DNA from 4 places in the Pyramidobacter piscolens W5455 genome. Region 4 is predicted to be linked to each of the others. Evidence: riboswitches for the same ligand, from Rfam matches in the RefSeq annotation. Region 4 holds a riboswitch; each other region holds the start of a gene.
What was found. Region 4 has a riboswitch for cobalamin ahead of HMPREF7215_RS01625 (ABC transporter substrate-binding protein). Riboswitches for the same ligand answer to the same signal wherever they lie in the genome.
Positions count from the first base shown of each region.

Region 1: linked by a shared signal. The riboswitch ahead of HMPREF7215_RS00775 (methylmalonyl-CoA mutase family protein) and the one ahead of HMPREF7215_RS01625 (ABC transporter substrate-binding protein) in region 4 are both predicted to bind cobalamin.
Region 2: linked by a shared signal. The riboswitch ahead of HMPREF7215_RS06715 (sirohydrochlorin cobaltochelatase) and the one ahead of HMPREF7215_RS01625 (ABC transporter substrate-binding protein) in region 4 are both predicted to bind cobalamin.
Region 3: linked by a shared signal. The riboswitch ahead of HMPREF7215_RS00790 (succinate CoA transferase) and the one ahead of HMPREF7215_RS01625 (ABC transporter substrate-binding protein) in region 4 are both predicted to bind cobalamin.

Region 1 is NZ_ADFP01000011.1:14,944-22,549, forward strand. It holds gene HMPREF7215_RS00750 (ABC transporter substrate-binding protein) at 1-146, shown strand, start outside; gene HMPREF7215_RS00755 (ABC transporter substrate-binding protein) at 259-1,776, shown strand; gene HMPREF7215_RS00760 (MATE family efflux transporter) at 2,010-3,344, shown strand; gene HMPREF7215_RS00765 (serine hydrolase domain-containing protein) at 3,373-4,761, opposite strand; gene HMPREF7215_RS00770 (hypothetical protein) at 4,952-5,401, opposite strand; cobalamin riboswitch at 5,614-5,774, shown strand; gene HMPREF7215_RS00775 (methylmalonyl-CoA mutase family protein) at 5,889-7,606, shown strand, end outside.
Region 2 is NZ_ADFP01000074.1:15,819-23,424, forward strand. It holds gene HMPREF7215_RS12425 (M23 family metallopeptidase) at 1-407, opposite strand, end outside; gene HMPREF7215_RS06700 (AMP-binding protein) at 474-1,946, opposite strand; gene HMPREF7215_RS06705 (GNAT family N-acetyltransferase) at 2,071-2,481, opposite strand; cobalamin riboswitch at 2,796-2,975, shown strand; gene HMPREF7215_RS06715 (sirohydrochlorin cobaltochelatase) at 3,095-4,003, shown strand; gene HMPREF7215_RS06720 (FecCD family ABC transporter permease) at 4,006-5,022, shown strand; gene HMPREF7215_RS06725 (ABC transporter ATP-binding protein) at 5,019-5,804, shown strand; gene HMPREF7215_RS06730 (ABC transporter substrate-binding protein) at 5,777-6,631, shown strand; gene HMPREF7215_RS06735 (precorrin-2 C(20)-methyltransferase) at 6,636-7,325, shown strand; gene HMPREF7215_RS06740 (membrane protein) at 7,328-7,606, shown strand, end outside.
Region 3 is NZ_ADFP01000011.1:24,380-31,985, reverse strand. It holds gene nrdG (anaerobic ribonucleoside-triphosphate reductase activating protein) at 220-747, opposite strand; gene HMPREF7215_RS00800 (anaerobic ribonucleoside triphosphate reductase) at 744-3,128, opposite strand; gene HMPREF7215_RS00795 (hypothetical protein) at 3,384-3,686, opposite strand; gene HMPREF7215_RS00790 (succinate CoA transferase) at 3,679-5,184, opposite strand; cobalamin riboswitch at 5,328-5,518, opposite strand; gene meaB (methylmalonyl Co-A mutase-associated GTPase MeaB) at 5,642-6,772, opposite strand; gene scpA (methylmalonyl-CoA mutase) at 6,805-7,606, opposite strand, start outside.
Region 4 is NZ_ADFP01000023.1:6,595-14,200, forward strand. It holds gene HMPREF7215_RS01595 (AAA family ATPase) at 1-157, shown strand, start outside; gene arcC (carbamate kinase) at 193-1,122, shown strand; gene HMPREF7215_RS01605 (helix-turn-helix transcriptional regulator) at 1,173-2,504, shown strand; gene HMPREF7215_RS01610 (ornithine cyclodeaminase family domain) at 2,501-3,667, shown strand; gene HMPREF7215_RS01615 (putative NPN-dependent ornithine cyclodeaminase) at 3,664-4,767, shown strand; gene HMPREF7215_RS01620 (L,D-transpeptidase family protein) at 4,882-5,544, opposite strand; cobalamin riboswitch at 5,687-5,855, shown strand; gene HMPREF7215_RS01625 (ABC transporter substrate-binding protein) at 6,006-7,013, shown strand; gene HMPREF7215_RS01630 (ABC transporter substrate-binding protein) at 7,378-7,606, shown strand, end outside.

The sequences.
Region 1 (7,606 bases), on a different contig from region 4:
AGTTCTGCGACCGCGTCAACGAGCTGAACCCCTGGTGCTACCTGGCGATCGCCGACACGCTTTACGGCGCGAACAAGAACCTGAAGGGCGTGGAGAATTTCTACCGCGGCTCGATCAACCGCCTGGACCGCGTTTATTACGAATAAGGTTCACCGATAACAAAAAGCAGGCGCCGAAATCGTTTTCGACACCTGCTTTCATATCTGGAAAGAATCGGCGGTCTATCGCCAAGAAATTTTTTATCGGGAGGAAAAACTCATGAACGGAAAACATTCCAAAACGATTTTCTGCGCGCTTTTTCTCTGCTTCCTGCTCGTCGGCTGCACCCGGGCGGCGGGAAAAGACCGGCTGGCCGTCGGTATGCCTGCCGACGCGAAGTCTTTCGATCCGCAGATGACCAGCGACACGGTCTCCAGCACTTATATGATCCAGATGTACGAGCCGCTCTTCGACTTCTCTCGCGACAAAAAACTGATCGGCTGCCTCGCCGAGAGCTGGAAAAAGCTGGATCCTCTCACCTACGAGATCACTCTGCGCAAAGGCGTCACGTTCCACAACGGCGACGAGCTGACCGCGGAAGACGCCGTTTTCACGCTGCGCCGCATGACGACGCCCAAAGCGGCGGCCGTCAAAGCTTACGGCGCAAACATCGACCCCGCCGGATTCAAAATCATCGACCGCTACACCTTCCAAGTCAAAGCGACGTCCCCCATGGCGGCCTTTCTCTCTTACCTGAACCACTCTTCCAGCTACATCATGAACAAAAACGCCGTCGAAGCCGAAGGCGACAATTACGGCCGGCATCCTGTCGGCACGGGGCCTTTCAAATTTTCGGAAATGCTCAAGGGGGATCACGTCTCTTTTGAGCGATTCGACGATTACTGGGGTCTCAAGCCGCGCTTCAAAAGCCTGATCATGCGCACCATCCCCGAACCCGCCAGCCGAGTTATCGAGCTTGAGACAGGAAACGTCGATCTCATCTACGACATCCCCAACAGCGACTTCAGACGCCTTGAAAACGAAGAAAAAGTCAGAGTGTATCATAATCCCGGGCTGGCGCTCACCTACATGGGCTTCAACACTCAGATCCCGCCATTCGATAACCCCAAGATCCGCAAGGCTATCACCCTCGCCATCGACCGCGAAGCCGCTCTGAACGTCGTTTACCACGGGCTCGGCGTCGTGCCGACCAGCGTGCTGCTGCCGATCCACAACTATTTCCCCGAACTGGCCGCTCCGGAATACGATCCGGACAAGGCGCGAAAACTCCTCGAAGAAGCGGGCGTGCCCAATCTTTCGTTTACCCTTTACACGAACGAAAGCAAGCAGCGCCGCAACTACGCGGAAATCATTCAGTCCATGCTCGCCGACATCGGCGTGACCGTGCAGATTAACGTGCTCGAGTGGGGCAGCTTCCTCGAACAGCTCAAGAACGGCAATCTTCCCGTCTTCATGATCGGCTGGGGTTCCAGCGTCAACCCCGACCCCGATGCCTACATCAAGACCGCCATGCACTCGCGTTTTGCCGGTTCGACGAACCGAGTCTGCTTGAAGGACAAAGAAGTGGACGAACTTCTCGAACAGGGAGCCGTGACCGAGGACGGGCCGGAGCGCGCTAAAATTTACGCGCGTCTCTGCGAACGCATCGACGAACTGAATCCCTGGTGCTGTCTGGCGATCGCCGACACGCTCTACGGGACCAACAAGGATCTCAAAGGCGCAGACGGATTCTATCACGGCACGCTGAACCCGCTGAACAGCGTTTTTTACGAATAACCGCTATCTCCGGAACCGTACGCGAAGCAAAATTCGGCTGTTTCGCCGACGGGGGCGAGCTGCGAAAAAATCCCGCTGGTCATTTTGATCAGCGGGATTTTTCATGTAGAATATTCTGTAGAAAGACATGAACGGCAGCAATATATGCGGCAAGACAAGAGCATCCGAGAATCTTCGTGTCGTCCGAGTATAAAACGGCGTTCGCATCATGGAGAACTTTGCGGGAGGAAAAAATGGATCTGGGCAGAGACAATATCGTCAAGCTGATATTTTATCATTCCGTGCCGGCGACGGTAGGTATGCTTGTCAATGCCGTCTACAACTTGGCGGATAGGATCTTCATCGGCTATGCCGTTGGCGCGGAAGCTTTCTCGAGTATGAGCGTCGCCAGCGCGGTCTTTTTGGTGCTGCAGGCTTTCGGAACCTGGATCGGCATTGGCGCGGCTTCCTTGATTGCGATCAAAATGGGAGAAAAACGGCCGCAGCGGGTCGAAGAGCTGATCGGCGGCGCGCTGGTCACTCTGGCGACGACCTCGGCCGTCGTCTTCTTGGGCGTATCCGCATTTCTTGACGACGTGCTGTATTTTTTCGGCGCCAGCGGCAGCACCATCCCTTACGGCAGAGAGTATCTGATCGTGATCGCGTGTGGGTTGCCGTTCATGATAACGGGCACGGGGCTGTACCACATAAACAGGGTGATCGGCTATCCGACGGAGGCGATGCTGTTCACAGCTGTCAGCGCGCTGCTCAACGTTCTCCTCGATTTCGTCTTTCTCTTTCCTTTCGACATGGGGATCGGCGGCGCGGCGCTGGCCACGGTGATTTCGCAGTTCATCCTGTTGTTGTGCCTGCTGCGGCTCTTGCTGAAAAAGACGACGGCATACGGCGTCCGTCTGAAAAATTTAAAGTTACGATACCGCGACGCGCTGGATATCTACATAGCTGGGCTCTCCACGTTTTTCACCCAGGTCGTTTCTTCGCTGATCGCCGCGGCGGCGAACAATCAGCTGCTGCGCTATGAAAACTATTTCGCGGTCGGCGCTTACGGCGCTATCAACATCACGTATTCCGCCGTTCTGATGCCGGTTTTCGGGATCGGACAGGGCAGTCAGCCGATTATCGGCTACAACTATGGAGCGAAATTTTACGCGAGGGCAAGAGAAGCTCTTTACAAATCTCTGCTCCTCGCCTTTCTCATCGGTATAGGCGGCTGGCTGCTCTTTCATCTCCAGTCAGTGGAAGTGATGTCGGCCATCACCAACGGGGACGGACGGATCATGTCTTACGCCGCGGACGGTCTGGAAAAATTGACGCTGCTGTTTCCTCTCGCCACCGTCCAAGCGGTCGGACAGGTGTATTTTCAGTCGATCGGAAAGCCGAAGAAGACGCTGCTGCTCAGCGTGCTTCGCCAAACCGTCTTCTTGATCCCGATGCTTTACATCCTGCCGCAGTTCTGGGGGACAGACGGCGTCTGGTACGCCATTCCCGTCGCGGAGTTCCTTTCTTTGCTTTGTACGGGATCCTTTATTGCTGTGGAAAATTATCGGATGAGAAAATACTTGGGCTAAAAATCTGTTCAAAAAACTCTGCCGCAGATCAGCCGACTTTCGGCACGATGCGGTCGTTCAGGCGCAGGCCCCAGACGGTTCCGTCTTCGCTGAAGCAAGGGCGCAGCTCGGATACGGCGAAGCCGCTGCGCAGCAGCGCCATGCGGCCGCGCACCATGCGAACGTTCGCCGGTTTGCCGTCGTTGAGGACGGAAATGCCGCTGCCGTCCCTTTCGATGACGACCTCCGCGCCTTCGCCGGAGCGGTAGCGTCCGCAGGCGGCCTCAATGACTTCCGGCTCCCAGGGGCAGTCGGTCCAGAGGTCTTCCGGCTGCGGCTCCCAGCCGGCGGCGATGCGGAGCAGCGCGTCGGCGATCAGCGAGACGGGGACGTTCTGCGTGTTGCACAGCACGACCGCGCCGCGTTCGAGTTCCGGCGACCAGGCGATGTGCGAGGAAACTCCCGGCAGGCTGCCGCCGTGGCGGTACACCGTGAGGTCGCGCATGAAGCCGACGCTCAGTCCGTAGCCGTAGAACTGATGATGCTTCGCCGCCACGCGCGGGCTTACCATGTCGCGGACGCTCCGTTCCGCGACGATCGCGCCCGCTTCGCCGCGGCCGCCGTTGAGATACATGCGCAGATACTTTTTCATGTCGCCCAGCGTGGATTTCATCGCGCCGCCGCCGTTGAGTACAAAGGCGCTGCGGTAAAAGTCGAGGTTGCCCTCGCTCACGCCGAGGTCGTCGCTGTACAGCAGCGACGTGTCGGCGTCGGCGGCGGGGCGCAGGAATCCGCAGGTGCTCCGGTTCATGCCGAGCGGCGCGAGGATGCGGCGCTCCACGTAGCGGGCGTACGACCCTTCGCCGCCGCGGCGGCGCACGATGTCGCTGAGGATGCCGTAGCCGTCGTTGCAGTAGCTCATGTATTCGCCGGGGCGCCCCAGCCGCGGCGCGGGATCGTCCATGGCCTGCGTCACCAGCTCGATCGCCGCCTGCGCGACGCGGTCGTCGTAAGCCGTTTCCTGCGAGCGCGGATCGACGCCCAGTTTTTTCAAAAGGTCGGGCAGCAACGCGCGCGGCATGGGGAAATAGCCGCCGCTGTGGCTCAGGAAGTGCGCCACGCTCACGGGGGCCTGCCCGGCGTTTTTGAATTCCGGGCAGTAGGCGGACGCCGGCGCCTGCAGATCGACGAGGCCTTTTTCCGCCATCTGCATCAGCGCCAGCGCGGTGAAGGACTTGGTCACCGAGGCCAGGCCGAAGATCGTGTTTTCGTCGACGGGCAGGCGTCGCGCCGCGTCGCGGGAACCGAAAAATTTCTGATAGGCCGTACCGCGCCGATCGACGACGGCGACGGCAATGCCGCGGGCGCGATGGGCCGCCATGATTTGTTCCGCATAGTCGCAGAAAGCGGATTCTTTTGTCCGAAAAGGATCTGTCATCGATGATTCTCCTTGAGAGCGTAAATTTTGAGGCGTGAAAACGGCCTTATTATAAACGAAGCGGGGCAAAACAGACGGCCAAGAGTCACGTTCAGCCCGCCTTCGGGCGGCGGCTCGCGCGCCGGATAAAAATACGCTGCGGAAAGGGGACAAAGCGACCCTTTCGCAGCGTATTTTTGTCGCCGCACGGTCAATGGCCGGCGGCGCTTTTTTCGCCGATGGAGGCGGCGATGTCGTTGGCTTCGGAGTCTTTGCCGAAGACGTAGACCATGAGGATGCGCCCGCGGCTTTCCAGCACGCGGACGTTGACCGGCTCGCCGTTCTGGACGAAATCCAGGCGCAGCGAGCCTTTTTTGTCGCGGCGGATGTCGTTCTTTTTCACGCCCACCGCGTCGGCCAGATTTTCGGCCACGCTCTTGACGGTGCCGCTCTGGGTGGTGGCGGCCTGATCGACGATGACGGCCGCGCTTTCGTTCTGATTATAGATCAGGACCTGTTCGCCCTGTCTGAAGGACCAGCCGTCGGGGATCTCGACCGACAGGCCGTAGAAATTGACGCTCATTGCCGGCAGAGGACGCGCGGCCGACAAAAAGAACAGCATCGTCAGCAGGGCGACGCTCGACGCCGATATTTTTTTCATGAACACGAACCTCCTTTGCCGCCGGAGGACTTACGGACGCCTCCGGAAGTTACGCCCTGATTCTAGCAGACGGGAAATGCCCGCACATGAGAGAAAACAACAATCCTTTGGGCGGACGGGGGCCGCTGCTTCTCGTCTTTTCTTTCGCATTTTCCGACAACGCGAAACACAACACTGAAACTTGAACCGTCTTTTTCTCTCTGAACGTTTCTTTTTACTCTTTTGAGGTGGATTCGAGGAAATTTTTATTGTAAAATAAGAAGTCATGATATGCAGTTTCAGCCCGGGGAATTTGGTGAAAGACCAAAGCGGCCCCGCCACTGTGAGCGTTTTGCGCGCGAGTCAGGATACCGGCCTGAAACGGGGGAACAGAGAGCGAATCTTGCGCGGGCGGGATTTCGCCGCGCAAGCGCGTTTTCTTCGCTGATTTTTTTCCGCCGGCGGGGGAACGGGCAAATTTTCAGCGTCAGGGAGGATTTGATTCACCATGGAAAAAGACCAGCAGAAGTCTGCGCCGATCACTCCTGTCACCTTTGACGAGTTCAAAGTCCCCACGTACGAGGAGTGGAAGCAGGCCGCCGAAGCGGCTCTGAAGGGGGCGCCCTTCGACAAAAAAATGTTCACGCCGACCTGCGAAGGCATCACACTTCAGCCTATCTACACGGCCGAGGACGTCAAGGATCTGAAAGACTGCCAAACTTTTCCCGGCGAACAGGATTATCTGCGGGGCGTCAGGAGCGCCCCTGCGCACGGCAAACTCTGGGAGATCGCCCAGGGCGTCGACGCGCGCGGCCCGCGCCGGGCCGGCGAACTGGCCGCCGAGGAACTGAAAAGGGGCGCCACGGCCATCCACCCGGTGCTCGATTACTCCAGCACGCACGGCATGGACGTCCCCGCCTGCGAGCGCCGCGGCGTCAGCATCTGCTCGCTCGAGCATCTGGAAAAGTTTTTCGCCGACGCCGATCCGAGCGCGCACGAGCTGCACGTCGCCGCCGGCGCGTCCGCCCTGCCGATGCTGGGCATGATCGCCGCCTGGTGTAAAAATCACGGCGTCGCGCCTTCCAGCCTGAAAGGCTGCGTCGGCGCCGACCCCATCGGCGCGCTGGCCCGCGACGGCTCCCTGAGCCGGTCGCTCGGCAGCCTGTACGATGAAATGGCGCAGACGCTGCTTTGGGCCGAAAACAACCAATGCGCGCTGCGCACGGTCCTGATCCGCGGCAGCGTCTACGCCGACGCCGGAGCGTCCGCCGTTCAGGAGACGGCCTGCGCGCTCGCCGACGCCGTCGCCGTGATCCGCGCCATGTCGGAACGCGGAATCGCCCCCGAGGTGACCGCCCGCCATCTTCGCTTCGAGGTCGGCCTCGGCGCCAACTTCTTCATGGAGATCGCCCGCCTGCGCGCCCTGCGCGTGCTCTGGGCGCACGTCGCGCGCGCCTTCGGCTGCGAGGGTGAGAGCGCGAAGGTCAACGTCATCGCCAAGACCTCGCCGTTCACCGTGACGGTCTACGATCCCTACGTCAACATCCTGCGCACGTCCACGCAGGCCTTCTCGGCCGCCGTGGCCGGCGTCGATTCCATGAACGTCAACTGCTTCGACTGGGCCGTCCGCCCCGCCACCGAACAGGCGCGCCGCATCGCCCGCAACCAGCAGATCATGATGCAGACCGAGTTCAACCTCGACGCCGCCGTCGATCCCGCCGGCGGTTCCTGGTACGTGGAGACTCTGACCCGCCAGGTCGAAGACCGCGCCTGGGAGCTGTTCCAGAAGGTCGAGGCCGAAGGCGGAATCGTCAAGGCCCTTCAGTCCGGCCTGATCCAGAACGAGATCGGCGCCGTGCTCGCCGATCGCTTCAAGAAGCTCGCCACCCGCGCCGAACGGGCCGTCGGCAACAACATGTACGCCAACATGGCGGAGACGCCGCTCGACGTGCCCGCAAGCGACCTGGCCGAGTTCAAGGCCGACCGCGAGGCCAAGGTGGCCGAGATCAAAAAGCGCCGCTGCCCCGACTGCCTCGCCAAGGCGCTGAAAGACGTGGCCGAGAGTTCCAAGTGCGGCAAGGGCGGCCAGGTCGTCCACGCCGCCGAAGCGTTCGCGGCCGACGCGCTGCTGTCCGATCTGTGGAAAACTCTCGACGCCGCCGGGCCCTGCGATCTGAAAGTCGCGCCGCTTGAGCCGCACCGCTGGACCGAACAATACGAAGCGCT
Region 2 (7,606 bases), on a different contig from region 4:
TTGGCGATGCGGCTCAACTCCGACTGGGGCGGAGTGACCATTTTCGGCGCGACCGTAAGCACTTGTTTGGGATAACGGTAGCCGACCACTTTGATTTTTCGCTCGGCCCGGACCCGCCCTTTGGCCCCGCAGCTGAATTCGACTTGGACGGACAGCGTCGAGCCGGCCAGTTTTGCGTCGTTGGGCACGCCGAGGATCGTGCGCACGGCATTGTGGCGCGGCGTCAGGATGAACTGCTGCCCGCGCCATTTTACCGTGACGTCGCCGATCGATTCGTTGGCGCGCATCTCCAGAAAAAAAGGCTGGCCGATCGGCGCCTCTTCCGGCACGGTCAGGCGCATGCGCGCGGCGGACGCTGCCGGCGCGAAGCCAAACGCCAGCAGCAGCGCCAGCATGAACTTTTTCACTTCTTCATCTCACCTCTGAAAAAATCCGGTCAGTGGAAAAAACAATTTTTACCGGCCGGACAGGCGTCACTCAAGTTCCCTCAGCTTGCGGCGCAGGATCTTGCCCGAAGGGGACGTGGGCAGGCTCTCGACGAAATCGACCTTGCGCGGGATCTTGTAGTTGGCGAGCTTGCCCTTGCAGTACTCGATGATGTCGCGGTCGGTGACCGAAGCGCCTTCCTTGAGCACGACGAAGGCGCGCGGGATCTCGCCGTTGACGAGATGGCGCATGGACACGACGGCTGCCTGGGCGATAGACGGATGGACGTTGAGGATGCGCTCCACTTCCTGGGGATAGACGTTGAAACCGCCGACGATGATGATGTCGGTGAGGCGGTCGAGCACGGTGATGTAGCCGTCCGCGTCGTATTTGACGACGTCGCCGGTGTCGTACCAGCCGTCGGGGGACAAACGTTCGGCGGTGGCTTGGGGCGCTTCGTAATAGCCGTGGAACACGGACTTGCCGCGCAGTTTGAGCACGCCGGGCGTTTCCGGCGGCAGAGGGTCGCCTTGCTGGTCGCAGACTTTCCACTCGTAGCCGGGCAGGACGGGGCCGATGGTGCCGAGCTTGCGCGTCTTTTCGTCGTTGTTGAAGGTGACGACGGGCGAACACTCGGTCGTGCCGTAGCCTTCGAGAATGGGATGGCCGAACAGTTCCACGCTGGCCTGGTCGAGCGACAGGTTGAGACGGTCGCCGCCGGTGATGACGGCGCGGACCGTGTCGATCTCGATGGGATTGTGCGCGGCCGAGCGCTTCAGGAACTCGAGCATGGCGGGGACGAGGAACAGCACCGTGCACCCGGCGTCCCGGATCGCCTCGAGCGTTTTCAGCGGCGGCATAAAGGCGGGCACGGCGGCGACTTTCGCGCCGGCGTACTGGGGCAGCAGCATCGAGAGCGTCAGGCCGAAGGAATGGAAGTTCGGCAACGCCCAAATGATCGTGTCGTGCGGATAAATCGGAAAATGTTTGCAGATCGAGCGCACGTTGTCGATAAAATTTTCGTGGCTCAGCGGCACTGCCTTGGGCAGACCGGTCGTTCCCGAAGTCGTGAAGAACACGGCCCAGTCGGGGGTCGTCGTTTTGCGCTCCACGCCGCGGAATTTGTCAAGCGTTCCGGCCGTCGGTTCGATCTCCACGACGGGGTAGCGCAGCACACCCGCCGCGGCCTTGGCGTCGCCGCGGGCGACCACGATCGCGAAGGGCTGAACGAGGTCGATGGTGGGCAGCAGATTGTCGGTGCCGGCGCGCATGTTCAACGGGATCAACGTGCCTTTCAGACTCCAGACGGCAAGAGCCAGCGTCAGCAGCGCCGGGCAGTTGGGCAGCAGCGTCATCAGCCGCTGCCCCTCTTTGAAACCGGCCGCTATCAGCGCTTTGCGTTCCGCGGCGACGGCGGCCAACAGCGCCTGCCCCTTCAGCCAATCCCCGTTCCACCAAAATACGTCCGCGGCGGCGCGTTTTCTCAAACTCTCCCGCAGGAGATCTTCAAGACGTTCCATTTGTTTCCTCCTCGATAAAAGCGGCGGCAAAGTCTTTGCGCCGGCCGACTCGTTTCTCTGCTTGGCGCGCCCCGGCGAGGGCGCATTTTCAGGACAGACAGATTTTTTATGTCTTCGGCACGACTCAGCACTGGTACTTCATGGGCACGAACTGGGGCATCTCGCTGAAGCCGAGTTTCTCGTAAAAGGCTTGGGTGCCCGGCGCGCCGACCAGACCGATCCAGTCGATTCCGACGGCGCGGAGTTCCTTCACGAGCCGGGAGACGATCTTCTTTCCCCAGCCCTGACCGCGGTAATCGGTCCGCACCACGATGTCTTGGATGTAAGCGTCGCTGACGCCGTCGGAAAGGGCGCGTCCCATGCCGACCAGCTCGCTGGCGTCGAACAGGGCGACAAAACGGAAGGAATTGGCCACCATCGCGGGAATGACGTCTTCGCTCCAGCCTTCTTCCCACCAGCCGGCGTCCATGTAAAGATCGACAACCGCTTCGGGACGGACTGACGTCACCACTTCAAGGCGCAGTGAATTTTCCATTTCCAAAAGAAGCACCTCCATGAAAAATTTAACGCGGCATTTTCTTCAGTCACTGGGTATATGGTAATTTTTCGCCGCCAAATTGGCAAGCGCCGATTGCAGAAATTTGCCGCCTCGTTCGCCCTCAAAAATCCGACGGCGCGTTTTTCCGGCTCGGCGCGGCGCGGAACGTGAACCGTTTCCGCCGACGTTCCGGCGGCGAGAAATCATCTTCATCCCGGCGGCAAAATCCGCCGGGAATTTTTTTGAGACGCCTGCCGCGCAAAAAACGTTTTCATCTTCGTTATGTTTCATTGAAGCGGCTGCGAGTCCGTGTTATAATGATGACAATCGAACATGAAACTCCCTTTTCAAAGAGGAAGCCGGTGAAAATCCGGCGCGGCCCCGCCGCTGTAACTCTGACAAATCCGAAGCATGTCACTGATCGCGTTATTGGGAAGACTCGGACGAGGATGAAGAGAAGCCAGAATATTCTTTGAGGGAGCTTGCAAAGGGGGAATGTTTGCGTGGGCGAACTCCTGGGCGGCTGACCAGTGACAGCCGCGGCGGAAGGACACGACGCAGGGTCGTGTCTTTTTTTGTCTCCCGAGGCCTGAGCTTCGGAAAAAATTTCATGAAAGGTCGTCTGATGAACATGTCCTTTAAGTCCATGATCCTCGCCGTCACCCTCGCGGCCGTCGCTTTCTCCGGAATCGCCTGCGCCAAGGAAGCCAAAAAGGAAGAGAAGCAGGCAATCCTGATCACCTCTTTCGGCACTTCCATGCCCAGCGCCCGCAAAGCCATCGACAATTTGGTGGCCGCCGCCAAAAAGGCGTTCCCCGGCGCCGAAGTGCGTCTGGCGTTCACTTCCAACATCATCCGCCGCAAGCTGGCCCGCGAAGGCAAGAAGAACGTCCCGCCCACGCCCGTCATGGCCCTAGCGCAGCTGAACGACGAGGGCTTCGCCAAAGTCGGCGTGATGCCGACGCACATCATCCCCGGCGCCGAATACGACGAGATCAAAAACGTGGTCGAGGCTTGGGGCGAACTGAAAGGCAAATACGGCATCAAGGATCTGCGCCTCGGCAAGACGTTCCTTTCCAGCGTCGAAGGCTGCGACGAGATGGCGGAGATCCTCGTGAAGAGATTCGAGAAACTTGCCGACAAGGATACCGCCGTCGTGCTGATGGGGCACGGCACGCCGCATCACATCGCCAACGCCATGTACAGTCAGCTTCAGGTCGCTTTGGACAAGATCGCCGACGGTCGCTTCTTCATCGGCACCGTCGAGAACACTCCGATGATCGAGGACGTCGTCGTTGCGCTGAAGAAGGCCGGTTACAAGAAGACGCTCGTCTCGCCGCTGATGATCGTCGCCGGCGACCACGCCAACAACGATATGGCCGACGCGAACGATCCCGAGTCCTGGTACAGCATCCTCAAGAAGGAAGGCTTCGCCGTCGAGACCTACATCAAGGGGCTTGGCGAGGACAAAGGCGTCACGGCCGCCTTCGTCGAACACCTGAAGGAAATGATGAAGTAAAAATGTCTCCGTCGCCTGTCGGAAACTTCGAGCGCTGGCGTTCGCGGCTTTGCGCGCGGCGTTTGCGCCTGGGAGCGGCGCTCGGCGCGCTTCTTTTTCTGACGGCGCTGTGGCGGATCACGCAGGGAGAGTGGGACATTCCACTCTCCCGCGTCTTTGAACTGCTCTCGCCGTTTCTTCCGGCGGCCGAGAGCGAGACCGCCGAGGCTCTGGTGATCCGCGCCGTCCGCCTGCCGAGATTTTTCGCGGCGGTAGGCGCCGGCGGGTTGCTCGCCGTCTCGGGCGCGGTCCTTCAGGGGCTGCTGGCCAATCCGCTGGCCGAGCCCTACACGCTGGGCATCGCTTCCGGCGCGGCCTTCGGCGGCGCGCTGGGATTTTTTTTCAGCCGCCTGGCGGTGACGCCGATGGCTTTTGCCGGCGCGCTCGGCTCGCTGGCGTTGGTCAACCTGATCGCGCGCAAAAGCGCCGGCGGCAGCGCGTATCTGGTGCTGGCGGGCATCGTCGCCAACGCCGTGCTCTCGGCGGGAGTGACGTTTCTCAAAGCCGTCGCCGACGACAAGCTGGGCGCGATCGTGCTCTGGCTGATGGGCAGTTTTTCCGGCGCTTCGCCCGCCGCCGCGCGGCTGGTCTGGCTGGGAGCGGCGGTGACGCTGATCCCGGCGTGGCTTTGCGGGCGTCAGCTCGACGCCGTTTCGCTCGGCGAAGGTCAAGGGGAAATGCTCGGCATCGACGAAAGAAAATTGCGCCGGCGGCTGCTTTGCGCTTCGTCGCTGGGGACGGCCATGACCGTCAGCAGCTTCGGCATCATCGGCTTCGTGGGGCTCGTGGCCCCGCACATCCTGCGCGTCCTGATCGGACCTTCGCACCGGCCGCTGCTGTTTTTCAGTTTTCTGACCGGCGGGCTGATGACGGCTCTGGCCGACGGAGCGGCGCAGCGTTTGGGAGAGCTGCCCGTCGGCGTGATCACGGCGCTGATCGGCGGCCCTTTCTTCTGTTGGATCCTGGTGAAAAGAAAATGACCGCGCCGTCTTTCTCATTCCGTTTCCGTGCGCTCAGCGCCGGCTACGGCGGCCGCGAAGTCCTCGGAGGCCTGTCCGGTTCGATCGAGCCCGGCCAGGTGACGGCGCTGATCGGCCCCAACGGCAGCGGCAAAAGCACGCTGCTCAGAACGCTCGGCGGTTTTCTGTCCTACGGGGGCGAACTTGAGCTCGGCGGGCGCGAGATCAGGCGCTGTTCGCGCCGCTCGCTCGGCCGTCTGATCGGCGTCGTCGCCCAGCAGACTGTCATGAAAGCGGCTTTCAGCGTCTACGACGTGATCGGCTTCGGCCGTCTGCCCTACCAGCGCTTGCTGACGCGGCGTTCGTCCGCGGACGAACGCATCATCCAAGCGGCGGCCGAGCGTCTGGACATCGCGCCGCTGCTCTTTCGCCCCGTCACCGAACTTTCGGGAGGCGAACGGCAGCGCGTGCTCCTCGCCATGGCGCTGGCCCAGGACCCTGCCGTCTTTTTGCTCGACGAACCCACTTCGGCCATGGATCCCCGCCAGGCTCTGCACGCGTTCCGTCTTATGCGCGAGCTAGCGGAGCGGGGAAAGACCGTGGTCGTCGTCGCCCACGACATCAACGCCGCGCTGTTCTGCGCCGACCGGTACCTCGCTCTCCGCGGCGGCAGACTGATCGCCGAAGGACGCGCGGATCACATCGACGGCGGCGTGCTTGAATCCCTTTACGGCACGCCGTTCGCTCCTTACCTTTCGCCCGAAGGTGATAAAGCATGGCATCCATCTTCAAAAAAACGCTGACCATTTTCCTGATGCTGTTCGTTCTGGTCGCGCCGACGGCGGCTTACGAGCGGATCGTTTCTCTCTATCCCGGACACACCGACAACATCGTGGCGCTCGGCGGTCAGTCGCGTCTCGTGGGGCTGTCGAAGAGCGACGATCCTTCGCGGCTGCCTGAACTGCCGCGATTCGCCCTCAACGTCGGCGCCGAAGCGCTGCTGGCGCTCAAGCCGGATCTCGTGCTGACGCGCACTCTGGTGGAAAAGCAAAATCCCGAGCTGCGCGGCGTGCTCGAGCGCGCCGGCGTTCCCGTCATGCTCGTCGATCCGCCCTCGTGGGACGGGTTCGTCGCCTACCTGCGCGCGCTGGCGCCGCTGATCGGCGTCGCTCCGCAGGCGGCGGAAGCCCAGTTCGCGCAAGCCTGCGATGAAATCCGGCAGACAGCGGCGGCGCGCCGCGGCGGGCGTCCCGCGCCGTCCGTCTTCGTCGAAGCCACGGCCAAGGAACTGCATACCTGCGCCCCAGATTCATGGGCGGCGCATCTGCTTGAACTGGCCGGAGGCAGAAACGCCGCCGCGGACGCCGAACCGCTCCGCCGCGGCAGCGCCGTCGCCCCCTGGGGGGTAGAGCGCGTCATGAAGCTGCTCGCCGGAGGGCTGGATGTTTATCTCATCCAGCACGGGCCGATGAACCGCGCCTCGCTCGACGAGGTAAAGGCCCGCCCCTGGGCAAAGACGCTTGTTCCGGTCAAAATTGCCCAAATCCCCGAATACTGGCTGAGCCGTCCCTCGCTGCTCGGGCTCAAGGCAGGCGGCGCGGAACTGATGCGAATTTTCTACGGAGAGTGATCCTATGAAATTTATCGTGGCCGGCGTCGGCCCCGGCGATCCCGGCCTCGTCACTGTCGGCGCGCTGAAACTGATCGAGCGGGCCGATCTGGTGCTGAGCCCCCATTCTCATGCGGAACGGGCCAGCGTGGCCGAACAGGCCGTGCGCCCGCATCTGCCCGATCTGAAAACGACGCCGGTGCTGTTCCCGATGACCGGCGATGCGGCGTCCCGCGACGCCTCGCTGAAAGCGCAGCTGGAAGATCTGCGCCCCCAATGGCAAAACGCCGAGACGGTCGTGCTGCCCGTGATCGGCGACTCCACGCTCTACGCCACGGGATTCTACCTCTACGAACTGTGGAAACAGCTCGTTCCCGAGCTGGAGCTTGAACTGACGCCAGGCATCTCGGCGCACTGTCTGGCCGCGGCGAAGTCCGGTTCGTTCCTCGCCATGGGGACCGAGATCCTCGCCATCGTCCCTGCCACGGCGCCGCGCGAGCGGATCGTCGCCGCGCTGAAAGCGGCCGACGCCGCCGCGGTCTATAAGCCCTGCGCGCTGCGCGGACAGCTCCGCGCCACGGTGGAAGAAGCCGGCCCGTGGAAAAAGATTCTGCGCATCGACCGCGCCGGGCTGCCCGACCAAAAGATCTTCACGGACGCCGCGGCCCTGGGCCCCGCCGAGGAATACCTTTCGATCCTGCTGCTGTGGCGCTGACCATGGACTGGACGCCCCTGCTCCGCGGCGAACTGCGGCTGACGCTCGACATCCTCGCCGGATTTTTGATCGGCGCGCTGATCATCCGCACCGGACTGGCCGACAAAGCGCTGCGGCGCGCCCTGCCGCGGCTGAAACGCTGGGGCATCGGCGCTACGCTCGGCGCGGCGCTGACCGTCAGCCTCGGCTCGTCGAAAGCCGGTGCCGCCGTAGTGGCTTCGGCGCTGGACAGCGGCCGCATCTCACCGCGCACGGCCAAATGGGGCACGCTGCTGCTGGCC
Region 3 (7,606 bases), on a different contig from region 4:
GCGCGGAGCAATATCGAGTTTTTAGCATGCAATATCGAGCCAGCTTTTATAATGTTCGGAGCGAAATGTTCCACGTGGAACACTTCGCTCCGAAAAAACTTTACGGCCCCGGCGGCGCGGCGGCGTAAACGAAAAGCCGTTCCGGAGAGCGTTGATGATTTCTTCAGCGCTCTCCGGAACGGCTTTTTCGGGCTGTGCCCGCATCGCGGCGGGGGACGGTCACATGGCCTGACGCATGTACTCCGCGATGACGCAGGGGGACTGCAGGGCGAGACTTTTTTTCACGTCGAGGATGCGCTGGTTGGACGAGCCGCGAAAGCGCAGCGACAAATCGCGCTTGTCGCGCTCGAAGCGTCCGTCGACGAGCACGTCGATCTGTTCGAGCAGAGCCATGCGGTCCTCCCAGGCCGGATTTTTGCGGTCGGTCAGCTGCTCGAAGGTGAAGCCCGTGAAGGCCCACACGTTCAGTCCGCGCAGATGCGCCGCGCGGGCCACTGCGGCCAGGGCGCGCGCCTGCAGGAACGGCTCGCCGCCGGAAAGCGTCAGCCCCTGCTGCAGATGGAGCGAGTCCAGCTGGGCGATCAGGTCGTCCGCGTCCATCTCGAAGCCGCCGAACGGGTTGTGCGTACACGGATTGTGGCAGCCCGGGCAGTTGTGGAAGCATCCCTGAGCCCAGATCACCGCCCGCAGCCCCGGCCCGTCGACGATGCTGTCGCGGGTCATCGGACTGGCGAGGCGGATCTTCATTTGGCGTTCGCCTCTTCCTCCGCTCCGCACTGATTGTGCTTGACGCGGTCGCGGACTTCGGCGCGCTTGGCGTTGTTGAAGCGGTCCAAAGTTCCCACGAGATAGCCGGTGATGCGGCGGATGCGCTCGAAGCCGACGGGGCCGTCGGATTCATGGCGCCCGCAGTGGGGGCACACGTCGCCGGAAATGACGCCCGTGTAGCCGCAGACGGGGTCGCGGTCGACGGGGTGATTGATGCTGCCGTAACCGATCCCCGCCTCCTTCATGGCGCGCACGATGGTTTCGAAGGCTTCGGGGTTGTTGGCTCCCAGCCCGTCCAGCTCCACGTAGCTGATGTGCCCGCCGTTGGTCAGCGCGTGGTAGGGCGCTTCGCGGGCGATCTTCTCGAAGACGCCGATCTTGTAATACACGGGCACGTGGAATGAGTTGGTGTAATATTCGCGGTCGGTGACGCCGGGGATCGCGCCGAATTTTTGGGCGTCGAGGCGGGTGAAGCGCCCCGACAGCCCTTCCGCGGGCGTGGCGATGAGGGAGAAATTCAGGTCGTACTGTTCCGAAGCCTGATCCATGCGTTCCCTCATGTGGCGGACGATCTTCAGCCCCAGCTCCTGCGACTCGTCGCTTTCGCCGTGGTGCTTGCCCGTCAGGGCCACCAGACACTCGGCCAGGCCGATGAAGCCGAGCGTCAGCGTGCCCTGGCGGATCACGTCGCGCAGTTCGTCCTCGTCGTTCATGCCGTCGGAGCCTTTCCACACGCCCTGTCCCATCAGGAACGGGAAGTTTTTGACGCGTCGGCGGCTCTGGATCTCCAGACGCTCCAGCAGCTGATCGACGACCAGGTCGATCTTGCCGTCGAGGTCCCTGAAAAAAGCGTCGAGATCGGTCGCGCCGCCCAGCGCCCGTCCGTGGACGATGCCGAGGCGGGGCAGGTTGATCGTGGTAAAGGACAGGTTGCCGCGCCCGCTGACGGTCGATTCGCCGCAGCGGTTGCCGACCACGCGCGTGCGGCAGCCCATGTAGGTGGCTTCCGTGTCGGGGTCGCCGGGCTTGTAGTATTCGGCGTTGAAGGGCGCGTCGAGGAAGCTGAAGTTGGGGAAAAGCCGCTTGGAAGTGACGCGGCACGAGAGCCGGAGCAGGTCGTAATTGGGATCGCCGGGATTGTAGTTGACGCCTTCCTTGACCTTGAAGATGAGGATGGGGAAGATCGGCGTCTCGCCGTCGCCCAGCCCTTTTTCGGTCGCCAGCAGCAGATTGCGCGAGACCATGCGCCCCTCGGGAGACGTGTCGGTGCCGAAATTGATGCTCGAGAAAGGGACCTGCGCGCCGGCGCGGGAATGCATCGTGTTGAGGTTGTGGATAAACGCCTCCATGGCTTGATAAGTGCGGTGGTCCGTTTCGGCGAGGGCTTCCCTGCGGGCGAAAGCCTGAAGTTTGATCAGCTCCGTCTCGTCGGTTTTCAGCGACGCGGCGAGGATCTTCCGCTCGGCCTCGTCCCGTTCGGCGTCGTCCGTCAGGCTGATGGCGCGCCCCGTTTCGGCTTCGGCGCGGTTTTCCGCGTCTTTGACGGCGGACTTCGCGTCGAGGTCGCGAAGCAGTTCCAGCCCCTTGGCGAGATTGCCCGCGTACAGCTTGCGGAACGTCTTGCGCACGCCGTCGGCGATGCCGTAATCGAAATACGGGATGCTCTGGCCGCCGTGCTGGTCGTTTTGGTTGCTCTGGATGGCGATCGCCGCCAGCGCCGCGTAGCTCATCACGTCCTGCGGCTCGCGCAAAAAACCGTGCCCCGTCGAGAAGCCGCCCTTGAACAGCTTGCGGATGTCGATCTGGCAGCAGGTCAGCGTGCCCATGTTGAGGAAATCCATGTCGTGGATGTGGATGTCGCCCTCGTCGTGCGCCCGGGCGTGAGCCGGGTGGATCACGTGCGTCTTGCAGAATTCGCGCGACACGGCGCTGCCGTATTCCAGCATCGTGCCCATGGCCGTGTTGCCGTTGATGTTGGCGTTTTCGCGCTTTACGTCGGCGGTCTTGGCGTCGGCGAACGTGATCTCTTCGATGGCCTTCATCAGGCGGGTATGCGAGTCGCGCACGCGCGTGCGCTCGTTGCGGTAGGTGATGTAGGCCTCGCTGGTGCGGGCGTGGCCGTTTTCGATCAGCACCTTCACCACCATGTCCTGCACGTCCTCGACGCTGGGCGAGCCGGAGGCGTACTTTTCGTTGAGGCGGCGCACGACCTGCGACGTCAGCCCCTCGGCGATGCGGTAGTCGGCCGCCGTGCCTTCCTTCTCCGCCACGGCGGACGCGGCGAGAAAAATGGCGCGGGTGATGCGGTCTTCGTTGAAGGGGGCCAGACGGCCGTCCCTCTTCTTAATCGTCTCGATCACTTGAAAGGCCTCTCTTTCTTCATTTGCGGCCGGAATGCCGCGCCCTCGGCGGGCGTGCTCTTCCAAGCCGAACGGATGGATTCCGTCTCGGAATGAAATTTGCCGTCATCATACACCATAAAAAGCGTCTCGTAAAGAGATAAACGCTAAATATACGAATAGATTTAATTTTTGTACGCTAAATATAGTCATGGAGCGGCGGGGCGATGCCCGCGGAACGCTTCCGCCGGGGATCCCGGCGCTCGCCGCGGCGGCCTAGCGGGCTTCCGCGGCCTTTCTTTCCAGCGCTTCGTTGCGGAAATAGAGCAGCATGTCGATCGAGACCATCGTCACGTTCACGACGTAAAGCGCGACCACGCTCCAGTGCGTGGCGCCGTCCAGCAGGCATTTGCCGATGCCCGCCAGATAACCGACGATGATGACGACGAGGAAAAGCAGACTCTTGCCCCTGCTGCTGCGCGAGGTCCACGATTTGTAGATGGAGATGGGCCAGGCGGCGCCGAAGCAGATCAGCATCGTGATCTCGAGAAGCGATTTCAAAAACATGATTTCAGTCATTCCCTTTCTCTGATTCGTTTTCTTCGGGGCGATAATCCCGCATCCAGCGTTGCGGATCCTCCGGCGCGAAGCCGTGACGGAAGCCGGGGCGCGCGGCGCTGCGCTCGACGAACGCCTGCAGCGCCGGGCGGAACTTGGGGTGCGCGCAGTTCTCGATCAGCGCGCGGGCGCGCTCGTAGGCCGTGAGCCCGCGCAGATCGGCGCAGCCCTGTTCGGTGATGATCACGTGAGGGTCGTGTTCCGTGTGGTCGACGTGCGCCACATGCGGGACGATGCAGGAGATCGTTCCGTTCTTCGCCGTCGACGGCGTGGTGAACACCGAGAGCGCGGCGTTGCGCGCGAAGTCTCCCGAGCCGCCGAGGCCGTTGACGATCTGGCAGCCGCCGATGTGCGTGGAGTTGACGTTGCCCTCGAGGTCCACTTCCAGCGCCGTATTCACGGCGATGACGCCGAGGCGGCGGATCACTTCCGGCGAGTTGCTGATCTCCACGGGGCGCAGGATGATCTTGTACTTGTACATCTCCAGACTCTTGTAAAAGGCGTCGATGCGCTCGGGCGAGATGGTCAGCGCCGTCCCCGAGGCGAACGAGACGCGCTCCGTCTCGATCAGGTCGAGCACGGAGTCCTGCAGCACTTCCGAATAGATGGAGAGGTTGCGGAACTTCGATTTCTGCAGGCCGCCCAGCACGGCGTTGGCCATGTTGCCGACGCCCGACTGGATCGGCGGCAGCTTGCGCGGCAGCCGCCCGCAGGCCACTTCGTTCTCGAGGAACGCGACCAGATAGTCGGCCATGATCTGGGACCTTGCGTCGGTCTGCGCCAGATGGCGCGTCGAATCGGGAATGTCGGTGACGACCACGGCGGCGATCTTGTCGGGACGGCAGCGGATGTAGGGCATGCCGACGCGGTTGTTGGGGCGCACGATCGGGATCGGTTCGGTCTCCTTCATGCGCCGCGGGCTGTACACGTCGTGCATACCTTCCAGCTTGACGGGCTGCGCCGTGTTGACCTCGACGATCACCTTTTCGGCGTACTCCGCCAGCACGTTGGAACAGCCCACCGACGTGGAGGGGATAATGTTGCCCTCGTCGTCGATGCCGATCGCTTCGATGATGGCTATGTCGATTTTGCCGAAGTAGCCGTTTTTGATCCAGAAGGGCACCTGGCTGAGGTGCATGTCCACATAGGCGAGGCGGTCGTCGTTGGCCAGCTCGCGCACGCTCTGGTTGGTCTGATAGGGATAACGCCGTTCGATCACGCCGGCGCGCGCCAGCCGCCCGTCGAGTTCGTCGCCGACGGACGCGCCGGTGATCAGCTTGATGCGGATCTTCTCGCCGCGTTCGGCGCGGCGGGCCAGCGCCATGGGCACGGCCTTGGGGTACCCGGCCATGGTGAAGCCGCTCGTGCCGACGGTCATGCCGTCCTTGATCAGTTCGGCGGCCTGCGCCGCCGACATGGTCTTGGCCTCGGCCTCGTGATTGCTGATGCGGTTGTACACGTTTCTTCCTTCCTTTCGGCGCGGCGGCGGTCCACGCGAAAAAAATTCTTCCGGCACTCAATGCCGAAAGAACGTACGCCGCCGGGGCCTCGGTCAAAAAAGAAGGTCTGAAGCAGCACACACGTTCCGTCGCTCGCGAGAACTTTTTCGTGCTCAGCGCGGCAAGTCTTCTGGCTCAAGCCCATGGAGCCTTCTCCGCCTTCCCATGAGCGCGAGGCTCACAGTGGCGCGTGGAGAAGCTGAGGCTTTTACAGCGGCGGGACCGCTCGGGATTCTCACCCGGTTCCTTTTTGATCGAGACGCAGCGTCTCGAACCGTGCTGATTATTCGATTGGGTTTCTGAGACAGATTATAGCAGAAAAAAATAAAAGAGGAGAAAACGTTCCACGTGGAACGTCTTCTCCGCTTTTTTCGGATCGGCTCGCGCCCGGCGATCGCTGGCGCGGCGGAAAAACATCTACCGCCCGGCGTGGAACAGCTCGCGCTCCATCACGTCGATGATCTCTTGGGCGGCCTGCGTGGGCGGCAATTTGCCCGCGGTGACCTCCTCCTCGATGCGCGCCTTGGCGGCGGCGATGGCCCGGTTGGCGCCGATGAGGTTTTCCAGATGCTCCTGCGCCATGTCGTTGACCCATTTGAGCACCTGTTCTTTGCGCCGTTTTTCGAAGACGCCGTTGCCGCGCACGGTCTTGAAAAACTCCTCGATCACGCCCCACATCTCGGGAATGCCCTCGCCCGTCAGCGACGAGCAGGTGTAGGCGTGGCTGCCCCAGCCCTCCGTGGCGGGACGCAGGTAGTGGAGCATCATGTCGAAGTCGGCGCGCGCCGACAACGCTTTGACTTTGTTGTCGCCGTCGGCCTTGTTGACGAGAATCGAGTCGGCGATCTCCATAATGCCCTTTTTGATGCCCTGCAGGTCGTCGCCCGCGCCGGTCAGCGCCACCATGAGGAAGTAATCCACCATGTTGCGCACGGTCGTTTCGCTCTGGCCGACGCCGACGGTCTCGACGAGGACCACGTCGTAGCCCGCCGCCTCGACGAGCAGCAGCGTCTCGCGGCTTTTGCGCGTGACGCCGCCGAGCGTGCCGCCCGACGGGGACGGACGCACGAAAGCGTTGGGGTGGCGCGACAGCTTTTCCATGCGCGTCTTGTCGCCGAGGACGCTGCCCTTGGTGACGGTGCTGCTGGGATCGACGGCGAGCACAGCGACGCGGTGCCCGCGGTCGCACAGCCACGAGCCGAGCGCTTCGATGAAGGTGCTTTTGCCGGCGCCGGGCACGCCGGTAACGCCGACGCGCATGGAACCGCCCGTGTGGGGCAGCAGCTTTTGGATCAGTTCCTGCGCCGTGGCGAAATGCTTGGGAGCGTTGCTCTCGATCAGCGTGATGGCCCGCGACAGGATCGCGCGTTCGCCATTCAGGATGCCTCGCGCGTATTCGTCGACGGAGAGGTTGCGCCGCACGGGCTGGACGTTGGCGGCGGTAGGCGCGCCGGTGCCGTCCACGCCCTTTGTCACGAAGCAGGCGAATTCGCCGCCGGCGTTCTGCGGCTGCCACTCGGGCTGGTAGGTGGTGTTTTCGGTGTTCATCGTTTTTTCTCCTTTTCGGGGGGAGGAGACTTTTATTTCGCGGCTCCTTCCTGGGCGGCAAGGCGCTTGTTCAGCACCTGCAGCATCTCGCGGGCGGCGGCGGGAATGACCGTGCCGGGGCCGAAGATGCAGGCGGCGCCGTGGTCGTACAGGAACTGATAATCCTGCGCGGGGATGACGCCGCCGGCGACGACCATGATGTCGCCGCGGCCGCGTTTTTTCAGCTCTTCGACGAGCTGGGGCAGCAGCGTCTTGTGCCCGGCGGCCAGCGAGCTCATGCCGACGATGTGGACGTCGTTGTCCACAGCGTCCTGAGCGGTCTCGGCCGGCGTCTGGAACAGCGGACCGACGTCGACGTCGAAGCCCATGTCGGCGTAGGCGGTGGCGACGACTTTGGCGCCGCGGTCGTGACCGTCCTGTCCCATCTTGGCGACCATGATGCGCGGGCGGCGCCCTTCGCGCTTCTCGAAGTCGTCGGTCATCTGGCGGACTTCCTTGATCACTTCGTCGTCGGCGAATTCGCTGCTGTACACTCCGGAAATCGAACGGATCACGGCTTTGTGCCTCCCGCATACTTTTTCGATGGCAAAGGAAATTTCGCCCAGCGACGCGCGCGCGCGCGCCGCCTCGACGGACAGCTCGAGCAGGTTGCCCTCGCCGCTTTCCATGGCGTGGGTGATGGCGTCGAGGCACTGCCGCACTTTTTCGGGGTCGCGCCCGGCGCGCAGTTTTTCGAGGCGCGCGATCTGCGCCTGACGCACGGCGGTGTTGTCGACGTCGAGAATGTCGAGCGGGTCTTCCTTTTCGAGCGGGAAGTAGTTGATGCCGACGATC
Region 4 (7,606 bases):
GGCCGGTTTCGACCGCGCCGAGAGCGGCGCTCATCCTGTTGCCGGGTATATGGAGCGGACCGTCCTCGCCGATCTGGCTGCGAAAAAACTACTCGGCCGGTTGCGTCCCGGCGCGCGCGTCGTCATAAGGACCGGCGGCGCGGATGTCGTTTCCTGAAAAAGGGTTTCCATTTAAGAGGATAGGAGATTATAATGAAAAAAGTAGTCATTGCGCTGGGCGGCAACGCCCTTGGAAACACGCCTGAGGAGCAGAAGGAACGCGTCAAGCACTCCGCGCGTTCCATCGTCGATTTCGTGCAGTCCGGCGTGCAGGTGCTCGTGTGCCACGGCAACGGCCCGCAGGTCGGCATGATCAAGAAGTCGATGGATATCGCCGCCAAATCGGGCGAGAAGCTGCCGTTCGTGCCGTTCCCCGAGTGCGGCGCCATGAGCGAGGGATACATCGGCTATCATCTGCAGAACGCCATCTGCAACGAGTTCCGCGTCAGAAAGATGAACGACAGCGTCGCCACTCTCGTGACGCAGGTCCAGGTCGACGCTTGCGACCCGTCCTTCCAGCGCCCGACCAAGCCGATCGGCACCTTCATGAGCAAGGAAGACGCCGACAAACTGGCAGCTGCGGGCGTGGCCGTGGCCGAAGACGCCGGCCGCGGCTACCGTCAGGTCGTCGCCTCTCCGGCGCCTGTCCGCATCGTCGAGGAAGAGGCCGTCCGCAAGCTGCTCGACCAGGGCGTGACCGTCATCGCCGGCGGCGGCGGCGGAGTGCCCGTCGTGGAGAAAGACGGCGTGCTGACGGGCGTCGACGCGGTGATCGACAAGGACTTCACGTCGGTGAAACTGGCCGAGACTGTCGACGCCGACGTGGTCGTCATCCTCACCGCCGTGGAAAAAGTGGCGATCCGCTTTGGCACGCCGGATCAGCAGTGGCTCGATAAGCTGACGGTGGCCGAAGCCAAGAAGTATATCGAAGACAAAGAGTTCGCCGAAGGTTCCATGTTGCCGAAGATCAGAGCGGCCATCAAGTTCGCCGAGTCGAAACCGGGCCGCAAGGCGCTGATCACGTCGCTGGAGAAGGCGAAGGAAGGTCTGGAAGGCTCGACCGGCACCTGGATCCAGGCGTAGCGCCGCGGGCCTTCGGGACGCCGGAGGCGCCGGCAAAAGGGGGAGGACAGATGACTTCCCGGAAAAATCCCGGACAGAGGAAGCGCGTGGAGATTCAGGAGTTTTACCGCACGGCGTCCCGAGAGGGCGTCGCGACCTATTTCGAAGTGCAGTCGGACAGCGCGCCGACGAAGCCGCTGCTGCACAAAAACAGCCGCTTCCTCTACGTCCTTTCGGGAAAAGGCACGATCAGGATCTACGACAAAAACTATACGATGGAGCCGGGAGCGGTTATCGCCCTGCTGCCATGGGAAATTTCCGAAATCGTCGAAGTGAAGGAACCGCTGTGCTATTACCTGCTTATCTATCCGTTCGAGTTTCTGAATTTCATCGTCAAAAACCAGTTCAACATCGAAAACGAGAAATTCGACATGGTCACGCTTCTGTACCGCTACGGCGGCGTGCGCGTCCCGGAGCGGGAGCGCTCGCGCGTCAGGGCCCTCTTCGACGAGATCCGCCGCGAGATCGAACCGGTTTCCATCGCAACGTCCGCCGTCCGCCAGTCGTGGTCCGACCTGTACCTGACGGCGAAGCTGGTGGAACTGGTCGTCCTCTACCTGCGCTTGGCGCAGGACCAGGAAGAACGTTCCGACGGACAGGCCCGTCTTGAAAAAGAGGAAGAAAGCTGTTCCCCCCACATTTTTCAGTACATGTACCTGAATCTGCACCGCAAGCTGACGCTTCAGGACTTGAGCCGGATCTATTTTGTCAGCGAAGCGTCGCTTTCCCGCTACATCTTCAAGGTGACCGGGCTCGGTTTTTACGAGCTGCTTCAGGAAATGAAGCTGTCGAAGGTCATGTTTCTGCTGCTGCACACGAATATTTCCCTGGCGGAGATCGCCGACATCCTCGATTACTCCGACATATCGCATCTGTCCCGCGTCTTTTCCGACCAACAGGGGATCGGAGCGCAGCAGTTCCGCCGCTGCTACCGGAACAATCCCGGCGTCTCCATGGTTTTGCCCGCGCCGAAAGCCGGCAAGATCATCGAATACATATATCGGAATTTTGCGAGCGATCTTACCGTTTTGGACGTGGCGGAGCGGTTCAATGCCTCTCCCAGGATGGTCAACGAGTCCCTGGGCTACATCGTCGAGATGAACTTTACGAATTTCCTGAATTACCTGCGCATCCACGAGGCGGCGAACCTGCTGCTTCGCACCGATCAGTCGGTGACGGATATCGCGTTTCAGGTCGGCTACAATTCACTGCGGAGTTTCAACCGTAATTTTCTGAAATGGCTGAAAGTTACGGCCAGCGAGTTTCGAGAACGAGTGACGGAACAGAAAGACACGGTGGACATCGGCCACCTGTTTCGTTTGTCCAGAGAGGAGCAATCATGAAGTTTGAAATGCCTGTCTTTGCGTGCCCCGACTTCAATGACGCGAAGTTTCGGGGAGCGGGCGAAGTGAAATGCGCGAAAGTCGAGAAGAAAGGCGTGGCGCCGCGCGGCTTTTATCTGACCACCCATCTGCCAACCTTTTATCGCTGCAACGGAACGTGGCAGCTTCCCGAGCACAATTCGCTGAACTGCGTGGCCGTGCTCAAAGAGGGGAAAATCGCCGTCACGGAGATCCGCGACCTCGAAGTGGGGGACGAGGTCGTTCTGGGGCGCGCGACCGACGGCTCCGAGGGCGTCCTCGTGTACAAGGAAGGCTTCCCCGAAAGCGTTTACGCCGCGCCCGGCCGCGCCGTGGAGACCGCCTACACGACCGATTACGAACAGCTGTTCGCGCAGCTCGAGTACGAGCGCGACAACGGCGGCTACATCGTCTGGGTGCTCGGCCCCAGCGTCGTCTTCGACTACGACACGCGCGTCGCCCTCAACCACCTGGCCGAGAATGGCTACATCAGCTGCATGATGGGCGGCAACGCCATGGCTACGCATGACCTCGAGGGCGGTTTCCTCGGCACCGCGCTGGGACAGAACATCTACACGCAGGAAAACCAGCCGATGGGACACTACAACCACCTCGACCTGCTCAACGAAGTGCGCGCGGCCGGCTCCACGAAAAAATTCATCGACGAAGGCCACGTCAAAGACGGCATTATCAAGACTCTCGTCTCGATGAACGTGCCCTTGGTCCTCGCCGGCTCGATCCGCGACGACGGCCCGCTGCCCGAAGTGATCGGCGACACCGACAAGGCGCTGACGGAGATGAAAAAGCACCTCGACAAGGCCACGCTGATCATCGGCATCGCCACGATGCTGCACAGCCTTTCCGTCGCCAACATGGCGTCGAGCTATCACGTGCGAAAAGACGGCGCCATCACGCCGGTCTACATGTACTCTATCGACATCACCGAAAACGTCACCAACAAGGTGGTCGCGGCCCGCGAGCGCATCGCCGTCGTGCCGATGAACACCAACGTCCAGGACTTCGTCGTCAACTGCGAACGCGCGCTGATCGGCGCCGTCGCCCGGGAGCAGGTGGAGGCGATGGAAGTCCCCGCCGAGGAATTCGTCGTCGTCAAAAACGCGCAGCGCGAGGAGGCGGGCAAATGAATTTCGAAATGCCGAAATATCGCCACCCCGATTTCGAGCAGGAGTTCCTCAAGAACGCGCCCAACTGCCGTCTCGAAACCGTCGAGCGCGACGGGATCAGCCCCCGTCATTACCACGCCCTGTCGGTCTACCCCGAGTACTTCAAGATCAACGGCACGTGGGTGCTGGCGACGCAGAGCCGCATGGACACCGTCTGCGTGGCCCGCGACACGCCCGGCCGGGAGCGCGTCGAGATCGTCGAGTTCCGCAACTTGAAAAAAGGCGACAAAGTCGTGATCGGTCGTACCGAAGACGCCAGCGAGGGCATCTACGTGTGGACGCAGGGCTTCCTCGCCGAAACCGCGACCTCCGACACCTTCGCTTTCCGCGAAGGCCGTTCGCGCGAGACCGCCTACTCGCTCGACTACGACACGCTCTACGAAGTGCTGCGGCACGAGCGCGAACACCGCGGCTACGTGACGCTCGTCGTCGGCACGGCGCTGGCCCTCGACCAGAATTCGCGCCTGGCGCTCGAGCGCCTGATCCGCAACGGCTACGTGCAGGCGATCTTCTGCGGTTCCGAAACCGCCGCTTTCGATCTCGAGCGCGGCGTCTTTGACACGTCGTGGGGACAGAAAATCTTCGAACACGAGCAGAACAGCACCTACAACCTCTACGACACCATCAACCTCGCCAACTCCTACGGTTCGTTGGAAGCGCTCGTCGCCTCCGGCAAGGTCAAAGACGGCTTCGTCAAGGCCTGCGTCGAGTGCGGCACAGCTCTGGTCATGGCCGGCACCATCCGCGACCGCCTGGCCCTGCCCGGCGCCTGCAACAACGTCTACGCCGCTCAGAACGCCATGCGCGTCCACGCCCGCAAGACCTCGACCATGATCATGATGTCGGCGATCCTTTACACTATCGCCACCGGCAACATGACCCCCTCGTACAACGAGTTCGACGGCGTCGTCCGTCCCGTCTACATGTATACCGTCGACGTGCAGGAATTCGCCGTCAACAAGCTGTCCGACCGCGGCACCGTCACGGCTGTCAGCATGGTCACCAACACGCAGGATTTCGTGCGCAACCTCGACCGCGCGCTGAACAGGCCTCAGGATTGATTCGCGGCGATAAAAACTGCCCCGCCTTTCTCGCTTGCCGAAAAAGGCGGGGCAGTTTTTTATCGCCGCGGCGAATGATGAAAGAAATGGCTTTTGTATTTGGTATGGCTCCGTCTAAAAACGGGCGAGACGCTCCGCTTTCGGGACGATGACGATCCAGGCACCGTCGTGGCACTGGCGCAGCAGCTCGATCATGTCCCGGCGTTCGAGCGAGAGGCAGCCGGCGGTGGTCCAGTGGCGGCGGGATTTGACGTGGACGAAGATGGCCGACCCTCGTCCCGGCACGGCGGGGTCGGCGTTGTAGCCGACGGCCATGGCGTAATCGTACTGATAGTAGTCGGCCAGGTGTTCGCCGTGGATTTTTTTCGCGCTCTCCACCCAGGTGTTGTAGATTTTCGGCTGGTTCACGTCGTCGGCCCAGTAGGAGTTGGGAGTCACCGGGCGCCATTTCATGGCTGTGCCGGGGTTGGGCTTGTTGCCGAAGGCGTGCAGGATCGGGAAGGCGCCGACGGGCGTCTTCTTGTCGCCTTCGCGCTTGTTTTCCGTCAGTCCCAGCTTGCCGTAGCCGCACGGCGCTTCCAGCGTCTTTTCCCAGGCGCCGGCGTCGCTTTTCTTCCACAGAGAGAGCGCACGGTCGACGACGAGGATGATCTCGCCGGTCTTCTGCGCCGTCCGCGACGCGGCGAGCAGCTCGCGCAGATCGGCGGCCATGGCGGGCGCAGCCAACGCCGCGGCGGCGAAAAGCGCCGGGAAAATCTTTGCAAGAGTACGCTTCATAACGAGCAACCTCCTCTTTGGAATGATTCCATTGGGTGAGCCAAGCATAGCACAAAAGCGCCGCGCTGTCTGCGCGGGCTCCGCTTCAGTTCCGTCCTGTCTCAAGATTTGACAAGGGCGCCCGAAGGCGCTTAAAATATGTGAAAATGGAACGTCGCCGGGCGTCGGAAGCAGGTGAAAGTCCTGCGCGGCCCCGCCACTGTAACCCCTGACGAAGCGGTATTACGCTCACTGAAGGTCTTGTGCCCTTTGGGAAGAGTCCGCGCAGGAAGAAGGGGAGTCAGGATACGCGCCGGGCGACGCGAAGGAAGGCTTTTGCGCGGGCGAAATCTTTTCAGGGCAGCAGACATCACTGTCTCTAAAGGCACGGCCGCGGACCGTGTCTTTTTTTATGCCCGCGTTTTCTATAGAGGCGAGCCGGCGGGGGCCGGGTCACGTTTTTTGCGCAGGAGGTTCACAGCATGAAAAAGGTTCTTCGCAGTTTTCTTGTGGCAGCCGCTTCACTGGCCATGGCCGCGGCATCCTTCGCGGCGGAAACCGTTTATCCCGTAACCGTCGACAACGGCAATCGCCGGATCGTCTTCGAGAAGGCGCCCGAGCGCGTCGTCACCAACGGCGACAGCAACATCATCGAACTGATGTTCGCGCTGGGGCTCGAAGGCCGCATGGCCGGCTACGCGGGTTTCCCCGAGTACGGCGGGCAGGTCTCGCCGGAATACCGGGAGAAGCTCAAGGCGATCCCCATCGCCGCGCCCGGCTACATCACGCTGGAGGCTCTGCTCGGCGCCAATCCCGACTTCTTCCTGTCGGGCTACAATTACGGGCTCGACATCCCCGGCAGCACGGCCGGCGGCGCGATCACGCCCGAAGAGCTGGAAAAGCACGGCGTCAAGAGCTACGCCATCACCGAGTCGCTGATCCACGTGATGAAAAAAAACGTCGTCAGCCTCGAAGACACTTACGCCGATCTCGCCAATCTGGGCGTGATTTTCGACGTCCAAGACAAGGCGCAGCAAGTCATCGACGGCATGAAATCGCGCGCCGCAGCAGTGGAGGCCAAACTGGCGCAGATCGATACGGCCAAGCCTCTGAACGTGTTCATCCACCCCACATGGGGCGCTCCCGATCAGCCGCCCCGCTCCAACGGCGCGCAGGCCATGCCCAGCGCCCTGGTGGCGATGGTGGAAGCGCGCAACATCTTTGCCGACGTCGACAGCAGCTGGATCAAGGTGACATGGGAAGAGGTCGTCGCGCGCAATCCCGACGTGATCCTGCTGCTCGAAGCCGGCACGACGAACGGCGAGGAGCGCAAGAAGCTGCTGCTCGAAAATCCCGCGCTGCAGGGCGTGAACGCCGTGAAGGACGGGCGCGTTTACATTATCCGCATCGAAGACGCCTACCCCGGCCCCCGCGCTATCCGCGGACTGGAACTGATCGCCAAAGCTTTCTATCCCGAACTGTTCAAGTAAACGAAAGCGTTTTTTCGGAAGACGTGCCGCCGCGTCTGGGGGACATCCCACGATGCAGAAAGACGGGCGGCGTTCGTCATGCGTCAAAAAATGTAGGCCCTGTTCGCGCGGAGCGAGCCGCGGAACGGGGCTTTTTTCCAAGAGGGCCGCGGCCTTTCGGGATCGCGTTGTTTATACTAATTCTTGATAGAAAGTGTTGACATAGTTTTCTGGGCGCAGCGAGGGAGTTCAGTCGCTCAGAACTATCTCGACTGCTATGCAGTCTGCGCAGTTCGCTTTGTGAATCTCCCTCGCAGCGCCCTTGTGTTCGTCTTTTTGATTAAGAAATAGTATTAATCGTCTTAACTGAATCGGAGGTCTTACGATGAGAAAATCGCTTTGCGCCGTTCTTGCGGCGCTGCTGAGCGCCACGCTTTCCGCCGCGGCCGTGGGCGCGGCGGAAACGGTCTACCCCGCAACGGTCGATAACGGCAACCGCAAAATCGTCTTCGAAAAAGCTCCCGAGCGCGTCGTCACCAACGGCGACAGCAACATCATCGAGCTGATGTTCGCGCTCGGCCTCGAAGACAAACTCGTGGGCTATGCGGGATTCC